DNA from 2 places in the Tumebacillus lipolyticus genome. Region 2 is predicted to be linked to the other one. Evidence: predicted binding sites of a transcription regulator. Region 2 holds the regulator's gene; the other holds the start of a gene.

Region 1 (4,414 bases), on a different contig from region 2:
GCGGAGATGATCCGAGAAGCGCAGGGGAAGTAACTATGTTATAATAGTTTTCGTTTAGAAGGGACACGATAGGAAACGGGAGGGAAACGTGCACATGGCAGATCGCAGAGCAGAGCTTCTCAAGCTGATCGAAACGATGGATGAATACATCGCGCAAGCCAAGATGGGCATGAAGAAGAATCACGAACAGATCGAAGGCATGCGCGCCGACCTGATCGAGCGCGGCTTCGGTGAAGCGCTGGAGGAGATCGAGGGAGTCATCGAGATCACCGGACATCATGGACAAGCGCTTGGCCGCCTGACGATGGCAGGCATGATCAGAGGAGAGCTGCAAAAGATCGTCGAAGGGCTCGAATCGACAAAATAACGTCATAGACTGTCCACAATCTCCAATTTACAACTTGCTTGTTCTTTTGATACCATAGAAAAGAATATGAACTGCTGGAAAGGTGTGGGTCGATCATGAAAAAAGCATTGCTGATCACCGATATTCAATCTGATTTTCTCGGCAACATGGATTACATATATCCGCTCTGTCAAAAATACCTCGACCAGTCTGGCGATCAGTATGACCTGATCATCCTGACGCATTGGAAGCATGAGGAGAACGAGAACGAAGATACGCTGCTCCTCAAGCATCCGAAAGCTCATATCGTCGAGAAGCGCGGCTACTCGGCGTACAACGACGAGGTGAAACAGCTGCTCGCGGAGAACAAGATCGACACGGTACACCTCGGCGGCGTCGACTCTGACATGACCGTTCTTGCCACGATGTACAACTTGCTCGACGCTGGGTTCAAAGTGCAGGTGCTGGAACGTCTGCTCGCTTCTTTCTCGACCAGAGGCTGGGAGTCGACGACGATCATGCGCTTTGTGCTGGGCGATGAGAACGTGCTGGCAAACGGCGGCGGCCGCGTCTGGGTCTAAGATTTATTCGGTCAGAACCTGCTCGGGAACGGCTCGGGCAGGTTTTTTCTGTCAGGATTAGCTCTCTCCGCTTGCGGCAACACTAAGCTCGACCTCGGCTGGAAGGTCGATGTAAGGTCGATCATCGAACCTTTTCGCAGGCTTAGGATTGAAACGGAGAGAGGTGAGGAACTTGTCTTGGGTCTATTGGGCAGGATTGTATGACAGCAAGTTCGAGGCCTACTGCGCGGTGATGTGGGTGGAAGGTGACAAGCGGATCTATGGGCAACAACCTCCGCAAGAAGTGGAATTATATCGCACCAATCGCGGGAAATACGGAGTTCGTTTCAAATAGCCAGTCTAAATCGATGCCTGAATGGTCAAACTGAATCTGTGAAAGAGCCCGCTTGTGTGTTCCACAAGGGGCTTTTGTACGAGAGGGGAAACATGATGAGCAACGAGCCTAAGATCGTGCTGGACATCCGCAGTGAAGAGGAATACATAACAGGTCATATCCCAGGTTCGAAAAATATCGGGTTGCAAGAATTGTCGTATGCGCTGTCAGATGTCGAATTGGACGATAAGATCTTGATCGTCTGTCGGATGGGAAAGCGCGCCGCGCAAGTGAAGGTGCTCTTGGAAGAGGAAGGGTATCAGCAGGTAGAAATTTTGGTCGGCGGGATGGAAGCGTATAAAGGCGAGATTGAGCAAGGAGAGTAAGCGAAAGAGTCAGTTACTTCTCATTTTTGACCAAATTTGACCTTTGTTGACCTTCTGACCGTCTTTGACCGTTCGGTTGAAATCGGTATACTGTAAGAGAGAGGTAACAAACAAACAAATCGTTTGACGTGTAAAGGAGGATTTTCTGATGAATCTCGTCCCGTACGTAATTGAACAAACTTCGCGTGGTGAGCGCTCATACGATATCTACTCGCGTCTGCTCAAAGACCGCATCATCTTCTACGGCAGCGAGCTGGATGACAATGTGGCCAACTCGATCATCGCGCAAATGCTGTTCTTGGCAGCAGATGATCCTGAGAAGGATATCCACCTGTACATCAACTCGCCGGGCGGTTCGATCTCGGCAGGGCTTGCGATCTATGACACCATGCAATACATCAAACCTGACGTTTCGACGATCTGTCTCGGCATGGCGGCGTCGATGGGTGCCTTTTTGTTGATGGCAGGTGCACCTGGCAAGCGCATCGCGCTGCCAAACGCAGAGGTGATGATTCACCAACCGCTCGGCGGTGCGCGCGGTCAAGCGACCGACATCGAGATCGCAGCGAAGCGCATCTTGCACACCAGAGAGCGCATCAACCGCATCATGGCAGAGCATACCGGTCAGCCGATCGATAAGCTTACGATCGATTCGGATCGTGACAGATGGTTCGATGCGCACGAAGCGCTCGAATACGGTCTGATCGACAAAGTGATCCAAAACATCAGCGAAGTGAAATAAGGCTGTTCTTTCGGACGGCAGGGGACCTTTCTCCTGTCGTTTTTGAGTTGGGAAGCGAGGGAAGCGCATTGACAGAGCTGGCAAGATGGATTCGTGAACAGATCGAGGTGGAGGTCAGGGTGCCCTTTGCCCGCTTTATGGAGTGGGCGCTGTATCACCCGGAGCTCGGGTATTATACGGGGGAGAAGCGGAAGTTTGGCAAGGCGGGCGATTTCTACACCAGCCCGGGGATCAATCCGGTGTTTGCCGAGGTGCTGGCCGATCAGCTGGCGGAGAAGGCAGAGCAGCTAGGCGAAGGAACGATCTCCCTGATCGAGTTTGGCGCCGGGGAGGGGATGTTGGCTCGCGATGTGCTCGATCGTTGGCAAAGCGCGCATCCGGTGCTGTATGAGCGAGTCGACTATCGAATCGTCGAGATTTCACCCAGCTTGCAGCAGGTGCAACAGGAGATGACAGCTGCGCATTCGCGCAAGCTGAGCTGGACGTCAGAAGCGGAGCTGGCAGCGGGCGCACCCTATCGCGGTGCCGTGCTGACCAACGAGTTTGTCGACGCGTTCCCGGTGCATCGCGTGGTGCAAACAAAAGCGGGTTACGCCGAGCTCTATGTGGCGTGGGATCGGGAGAGCAATTCGTTTGTCGAGACGCCTGCTGCGCTGTCTGATCATCGTCTGCACGCCTACCTCGCTCGCTATGCGCCGGAGATGATGGTCGGACAGGTGACAGAGGTCGGCTTGGCCGGTCTCGATTGGTACGAACGGGCATGTTCGCTGTTGGCGAACGGATCGATGATCACGATCGACTACGGCTTTGATGCTCAGATGTTGCATCACAAGAGCAGGAGGAACGGCACGTTGCGCGGATTTTTCCAGCATCGGTTGATCGAAGATCCGTTTGCGAACATCGGACTGCAAGACCTGACGACAGATGTGAACTTCACAGCCCTGCAGGAGCTTGGGGAACGAGCGGCAGGCAGGACCGAGTTTTACGGTTCTCAATCCAGCTATCTGCTGCAGGCGGGGATCTTGAATCGCTTGCAAGATGTGCAGTCTGCCGATCTGTTTCGCGATCCGGTCATGAAGCGGAATCGCGCGATCAAGCAGCTGATCCTCCCCGGCGGTATCGGCGATCACTTTAAAGTGTTGGTGCAAGGGTTTTGAAACTCTGTGTTATAATGGACGGGTATGGGGAGCAAAGGAGTGTCGGGCATGTTTTTAAAGCGATTGTCTGTCGCGTTGTTTATCTTCTGCGCTTTGTTTTTAGCATTAGGTCTTTGGTTTATGAAAAGCGGTAGTATGATCGGTGGATAAAAGAAGAAAGCCACGGCCTTCCTGGATGGGGAAGCGTCCGTGGCTTTTCTTATTTAGTCTTTGGCAACGTAGAGCAGGCCGGTCGTGCCCAAGCCGACATGCGTTCCGACAACGCCGGAGATCTCGAAGATCTCCGTGTTGGTGATGCCGCGCTCGTGCATCAGCTCGCGGAGCTCTTCCGCTCGCTCAGGCGCTGCGATATGACCGATGCCGAAGGTGATCTCCGGGTCTGGCGGATGCGTTTCCACAAAGCGCAGCAAGGTGTTCAGCGCATTTTTTTTGCCGCGCACCTTATCATATTGTTGTACGATGCCATCGGTGTCGAGCATCAAGATCGGCTTGATCGCAAGCAGCGAGCCGAACAGGTAGGACAGGTTGTTGATCCGGCCGGAACGGCGAAGATTTTCAAGCGTCGCGACAGAGAACACCAGCTTGAAGCGCTCGCGAATATTTTTCAAACGCGCAGTGATCTCAGCTGCCGTCTTGCCGATCCGCGCCATCTTCGCCGCTTCAAGCGCAAGCACGCCCTGACCGAACGAGACATTTAACGAGTCGAAGATCGTCACGCGCTCCGGGTGGGTGACCATGTCCCGGCCGATGCGCGCAGATTGAATGGTGCCGGAGAGCGTGGAAGCGATCCCGATATAATAGACATCGTGACCTTGGTCGATGATTTTCTGAAAGCGCTCCTTCATCAGCGCAGGGCTGGGCTGGGAGGTGGTCGGAAGGACTTTCGATG
Region 2 (4,414 bases):
GCGGAGCGTTCCATCCTCTTGATACCAGCGGAACACCCAGTTGCACGCTCCCAAGATCGCAAGCGCTGTCATCCGCGGATTGCCAGGCCGGAACTCGCCCGCCTCAATCCCCTCAGCGAGCAAACGCGTCCACAGGTCGAGATACAGATCGGTCGCCTCTTTGACCACCTGCTGCGGCCGCTCCCCGAGCGCCACCGATTCGCGCAGCAACACGGTCGAGAGCTGGACGTCGTGCGTGATCAGCTCCAGATGCATCGAAAGCGCTTCCTTCATCTTGTCCTGTGCAGAGCGTTCGGAAGACAGGATCCGCTCCATGCGCTGATTGAATTCGGTGATCGCACGCTGCGCCAAGCCGAGCAGAAGATCCTCTTTCCCCGAGATGTAGTGATACAGCGAACCTTTCTGCAACCCCACCGCATCGGCGATGTCTTGCACCGAAGTCGCGTGGTACCCCTTTTTCTCAAAAAGCTCGACCGCCGCTTGGACGATCTCCTCATATTTATTCGATGCCATCGAGGCTCTCTTCCCCTCTTTCTTCGGTAAACGACCCAAGGCATAAGCCAGAAAGGGTGTGACACCCTATAATAAGCAAAATCATACTCGCTCTGCCACTTCCAAGTCAACAAATAGCAGACCTGCTACATAAAAAGAATGGAGGCGAAACTCATGCGCACCATCGTGTATGAAGCGCTGATCTTCGATATTGACGGCACGCTCTACCAGACGGAAAAAGTGGCGCTTCCCGCCTTTCACTCCCTCTTCGAAGAGCTGAAGAGACAAGGGATCTTTCGCGGAGAATCGCCGACCGAGGAAAAGATCGTCGCTTGCTTCGGCATGACGATCCCCGAGCTGTGGGAAACGCTGTTGCCCGACGCGACGATGGAGGAGCGCGATCGCGCGAACGAACAGCTCGCACAGGCGGAGCTCGACTTGATGAAGCGAGGTCGCGGACAGCTGTACCCCGGTGTGCAAGCGACTCTGCGACAGCTTCACGAACAGGGGGTCAAGCTGTACACCGCATCGAACGGTGAACAGCGCTATGTCGAGACGGTGGTGGAGACGACAGGCATCGCCCCTTACTTCACCAAGCTGTTCAGCGCGGGCGAATACAAGACGAAGAAAAAAGAGGAGCTGGTCGAACGGGTGCTCGATCATGCGGGCACGAGGAGCATCGTCATGGTCGGGGATCGTCGCTCAGATATCACGGCTGGCAAGGCGAACAATCTTTTAACGGTCGGGTGTGATTTCGGATTTGCCGGGCAAAATGAATTAGGGGATGCCGATCTGATCATCGAACAGTTTGTCGACCTTTTCCCTGCACTGCAAAAGCTCGCACAGCAAAAGGTCAAATAAGGTCAAGAAAATCGAAGAGAGACGATCCAATCCTTTCGCTAATCGACCAAAATTCCCGCAATTCACCGTAAAAACCTTAAAAATGCGCTTGGGTATTTAGGGCGTCCTGCATATAATAAATACAAATGGTCAACATTAGTCAAAGTCAAAGAAAATGTATAGAGGAGGGGGGGATCTGGCACCATGCGCAACATATCAGACATCATCGAACAGCATATCAAGAAGATCATGACCAGCTCAGATGGCGGAATCGCAGAGATAAAACGCGGCGAGCTGGCCGACATGTTCAATTGTGTGCCCTCCCAAATCAACTACGTGATCTCCACACGCTTCACCATAGAAAAGGGTTATGTTGTCGAATCGAAACGAGGAGGAGGCGGCTTCATCCGGATCACCAAAGTCGGACTTGAGCTGAAGCCCACTTTGCACCGCGCCATCCTCGACTTGATGGGCAGCTCGCTGACCGCCAAGGAAGCGGAGGGCCTGATCCATCGCCTGCATGAAGAGAGCGTGCTCACGGCCCGCGAAGCGAGAATGATGCGCTCCGTCGTGTGCATCGACATCTTAGGTCTCACCCCGGCTACCAGAGATCAGATCCGCGCCAACTACCTGTCGGCGATGCTGGTCGCCTTGCTCAAAGGATAAGTGCAGAAGGAGGAAACTGTATGCTCTGTCAGCGTTGTCAACAGCGAGATTCTACCGTCCATTTTACAAAGATTCTCAATGGAAACAAAAGTGAGATCCATCTTTGCGAAACGTGCGCCCGTGAAAATGGCGAGTTGATGATGAAGACTGGTGAACACTTTTCCTTTCAAAATCTGCTCAGCGGGCTGCTCGGTTTTGAACAGCTGGGCAGCCAGAGTCAAGCGGTCGGCGGCGGGCGATCCGCTTCGAGCCGTTGCACCACCTGCGGTCTCAGCTATCAAGAGTTTGCCGACCATGGACGGTTCGGCTGTGCCGACTGCTATCGAAGCTTCGGCACGCGGCTAGAGCCGCTGCTTCGCCGCATTCATGGCGGCGCCACCACACACACCGGGAAAGTGCCGCACCGCACCGGGGGAATCATCAGACAGCGCAAGGAGATCGAATCGCTTCGCCAAGAGCTCCAACAGATGATTCAACTCGAACATTTTGAGGAGGCGGCACTGCTTCGCGACCGCATTCGCGAGCTGGAACAAAAGACTGGCGCCGGAGGGATGTGAGCATGTCGATCAAAGATTATGTGCAAGACAACAGCTGCTGGATGAGCGACGAAGGCCCGCACTCCGACATCGTCATCTCGACGCGCATCCGCTTGGCGCGAAACTTGGTCGATCATCCGTTTCCGATGCTGGCGAGCGATCAAGAGGCGGAAGAGATCGTGCAGAAAGTCGGCGCCGCCCTCGCAGCCGAGCCTTTCGGGAAGCAAGAGGGCGACCGCTTCGAACTGATCGAGCTTGACACGATCACTCAGCTCGACCTGCAGACGTTAGAAGAGAAATACCTGATCTCCAGCACCTTGGTCGAGCAGGCGGACAAAGGAGCTGTGGCGATTCGAGCGGATGAGCTCGTCTCGATCATGATCAACGAGGAAGATCACCTGCGCTTGCAGGTGCTGATGCCGGGGCTACAGCTCTCCGAGGCGTGGGAGATGGCGACGCGCATCGACGACCAGCTCGAAGCGAGCTTAAACTATGCGTTCGATGAGCGCTTCGGCTATCTGACCGCCTGTCCGACCAACGTAGGCACCGGCATCCGCGCTTCGGTGATGCTGCATCTGCCCGCGCTGGTCGCCACCGGGCAGATCAACCGCGTGCTCTCCGCGCTCGGGCAAGTGGGGTTGGTGGTGCGCGGGGTGCATGGCGAAGGAACGGAAGCGATCGGCAACCTGTTTCAGCTCTCCAACCAGATCACCCTCGGCCAATCGGAGGAAGAGGTGATCTACTCCTTGGAGACGGTCGCCCAGAAAATGATCGAACACGAGACGCAAGCAAGGCAATATCTGCTGCAGGAGAGCCGCGAGGACATCGAAGATCGCATCGCGCGCTCCTTTGGCATCCTCGCCTATGCGCGGCGGCTCTCCGCGAAGGAGACGATGCAGCGCCTGTCTGACATTCGCCTCGGCATCGACCTCGGCGTGATCAAAGGCATCTCCAAGAACATCCTGAAAGAGCTGATGGTCACGACCCAGCCCGCTTTTTTACAAAAAAAATCGGGTGTCGCACTGGCTCCGGGCGAGCAAGACTGGCGGCGCGCCGAACTGGTCCGCGAGCGGTTGCGCAGCGGAGCAGGTCATATCTGATCTGACGAAACGAATACACTCAACTACCGCTTGGAGGTGGATTTCCATGATGTTTGGACGTTTTACGGAGCGAGCACAAAAAGTTCTCGCACTCGCACAGGAAGAAGCTAGCCGTCTCGGACACTCCGGGGTCGGCACCGAACATATTTTGCTCGGTCTGGTTCGCGAAGGGGAGGGCATCGCCGCCAAAGCGCTCGTGTCGCTCGGCCTGTCCAGCGATAAGATTCAAAAGGAAGTCGAGAAGATCATCGGCCGCGGGCCGGGTCAGTCGGCAGGCATGGCCTACACGCCTCGCGCCAAAAAGGTGATCGAGCTTTCGATCGATGAGGCGCGCAAGCTGGGCCACAACTATGTCGGCACCGAGCACATCCTGCTCGGCCTGATCCGCGAAGGCGAAGGGGTGGCAGCGCGCGTGCTCGCCAACTTGGGCGTCTCGCTGAACAAGGCGCGCCAGCAGGTGTTGCAACTGCTCGGCGGCGATGCGCATGAAGGTCATCAGGAAAACCAGCAGTCGGCCAACACGCCGACCCTCGATTCTCTGGCCCGCGACCTGACGCAGATGGCGCGCGACCAGAAGCTCGACCCGGTCATCGGCCGCTCCAACGAGATCGAGCGGGTGATCCAAGTGCTCTCCCGCCGCACCAAGAACAACCCGGTGCTGATCGGGGAGCCGGGCGTCGGGAAGACGGCGATCGCAGAGGGGTTGGCACAGCGCATCGTCGACAACGAAATTCCAGAGACGCTGCGCAACAAGCGAGTGATGGTGCTCGATATGGGCAC

The links. Region 2 encodes CtsR, which represses protease genes until heat stress. Its sites were predicted from a motif close to ATGGTCAATAAAGGTCAAACA; they were not measured.
Region 1: the regulator CtsR is predicted to act here: its motif matches at 1,660-1,680, upstream of clpP (ATP-dependent Clp endopeptidase proteolytic subunit ClpP).

The regions. Positions count from the first base shown of each region.
Region 1 is NZ_JBHUIO010000008.1:137,987-142,400, reverse strand. It holds gene ACFSOY_RS13200 (LON peptidase substrate-binding domain-containing protein) at 1-33, shown strand, start outside; gene ACFSOY_RS13195 (hypothetical protein) at 95-367, shown strand; gene ACFSOY_RS13190 (isochorismatase family protein) at 463-927, shown strand; gene ACFSOY_RS13185 (hypothetical protein) at 1,100-1,261, shown strand; gene ACFSOY_RS13180 (rhodanese-like domain-containing protein) at 1,357-1,626, shown strand; gene clpP (ATP-dependent Clp endopeptidase proteolytic subunit ClpP) at 1,775-2,368, shown strand; gene ACFSOY_RS13170 (class I SAM-dependent methyltransferase) at 2,437-3,525, shown strand; gene ACFSOY_RS13165 (DegV family protein) at 3,729-4,414, opposite strand, start outside.
Region 2 is NZ_JBHUIO010000023.1:59,251-63,664, reverse strand. It holds gene ACFSOY_RS20770 (TetR/AcrR family transcriptional regulator) at 1-513, opposite strand, end outside; gene ACFSOY_RS20765 (HAD family hydrolase) at 667-1,353, shown strand; gene ACFSOY_RS20760 (CtsR family transcriptional regulator) at 1,537-1,998, shown strand; gene ACFSOY_RS20755 (UvrB/UvrC motif-containing protein) at 2,136-2,555, shown strand; gene ACFSOY_RS20750 (protein arginine kinase) at 2,558-3,634, shown strand; gene ACFSOY_RS20745 (ATP-dependent Clp protease ATP-binding subunit) at 3,681-4,414, shown strand, end outside.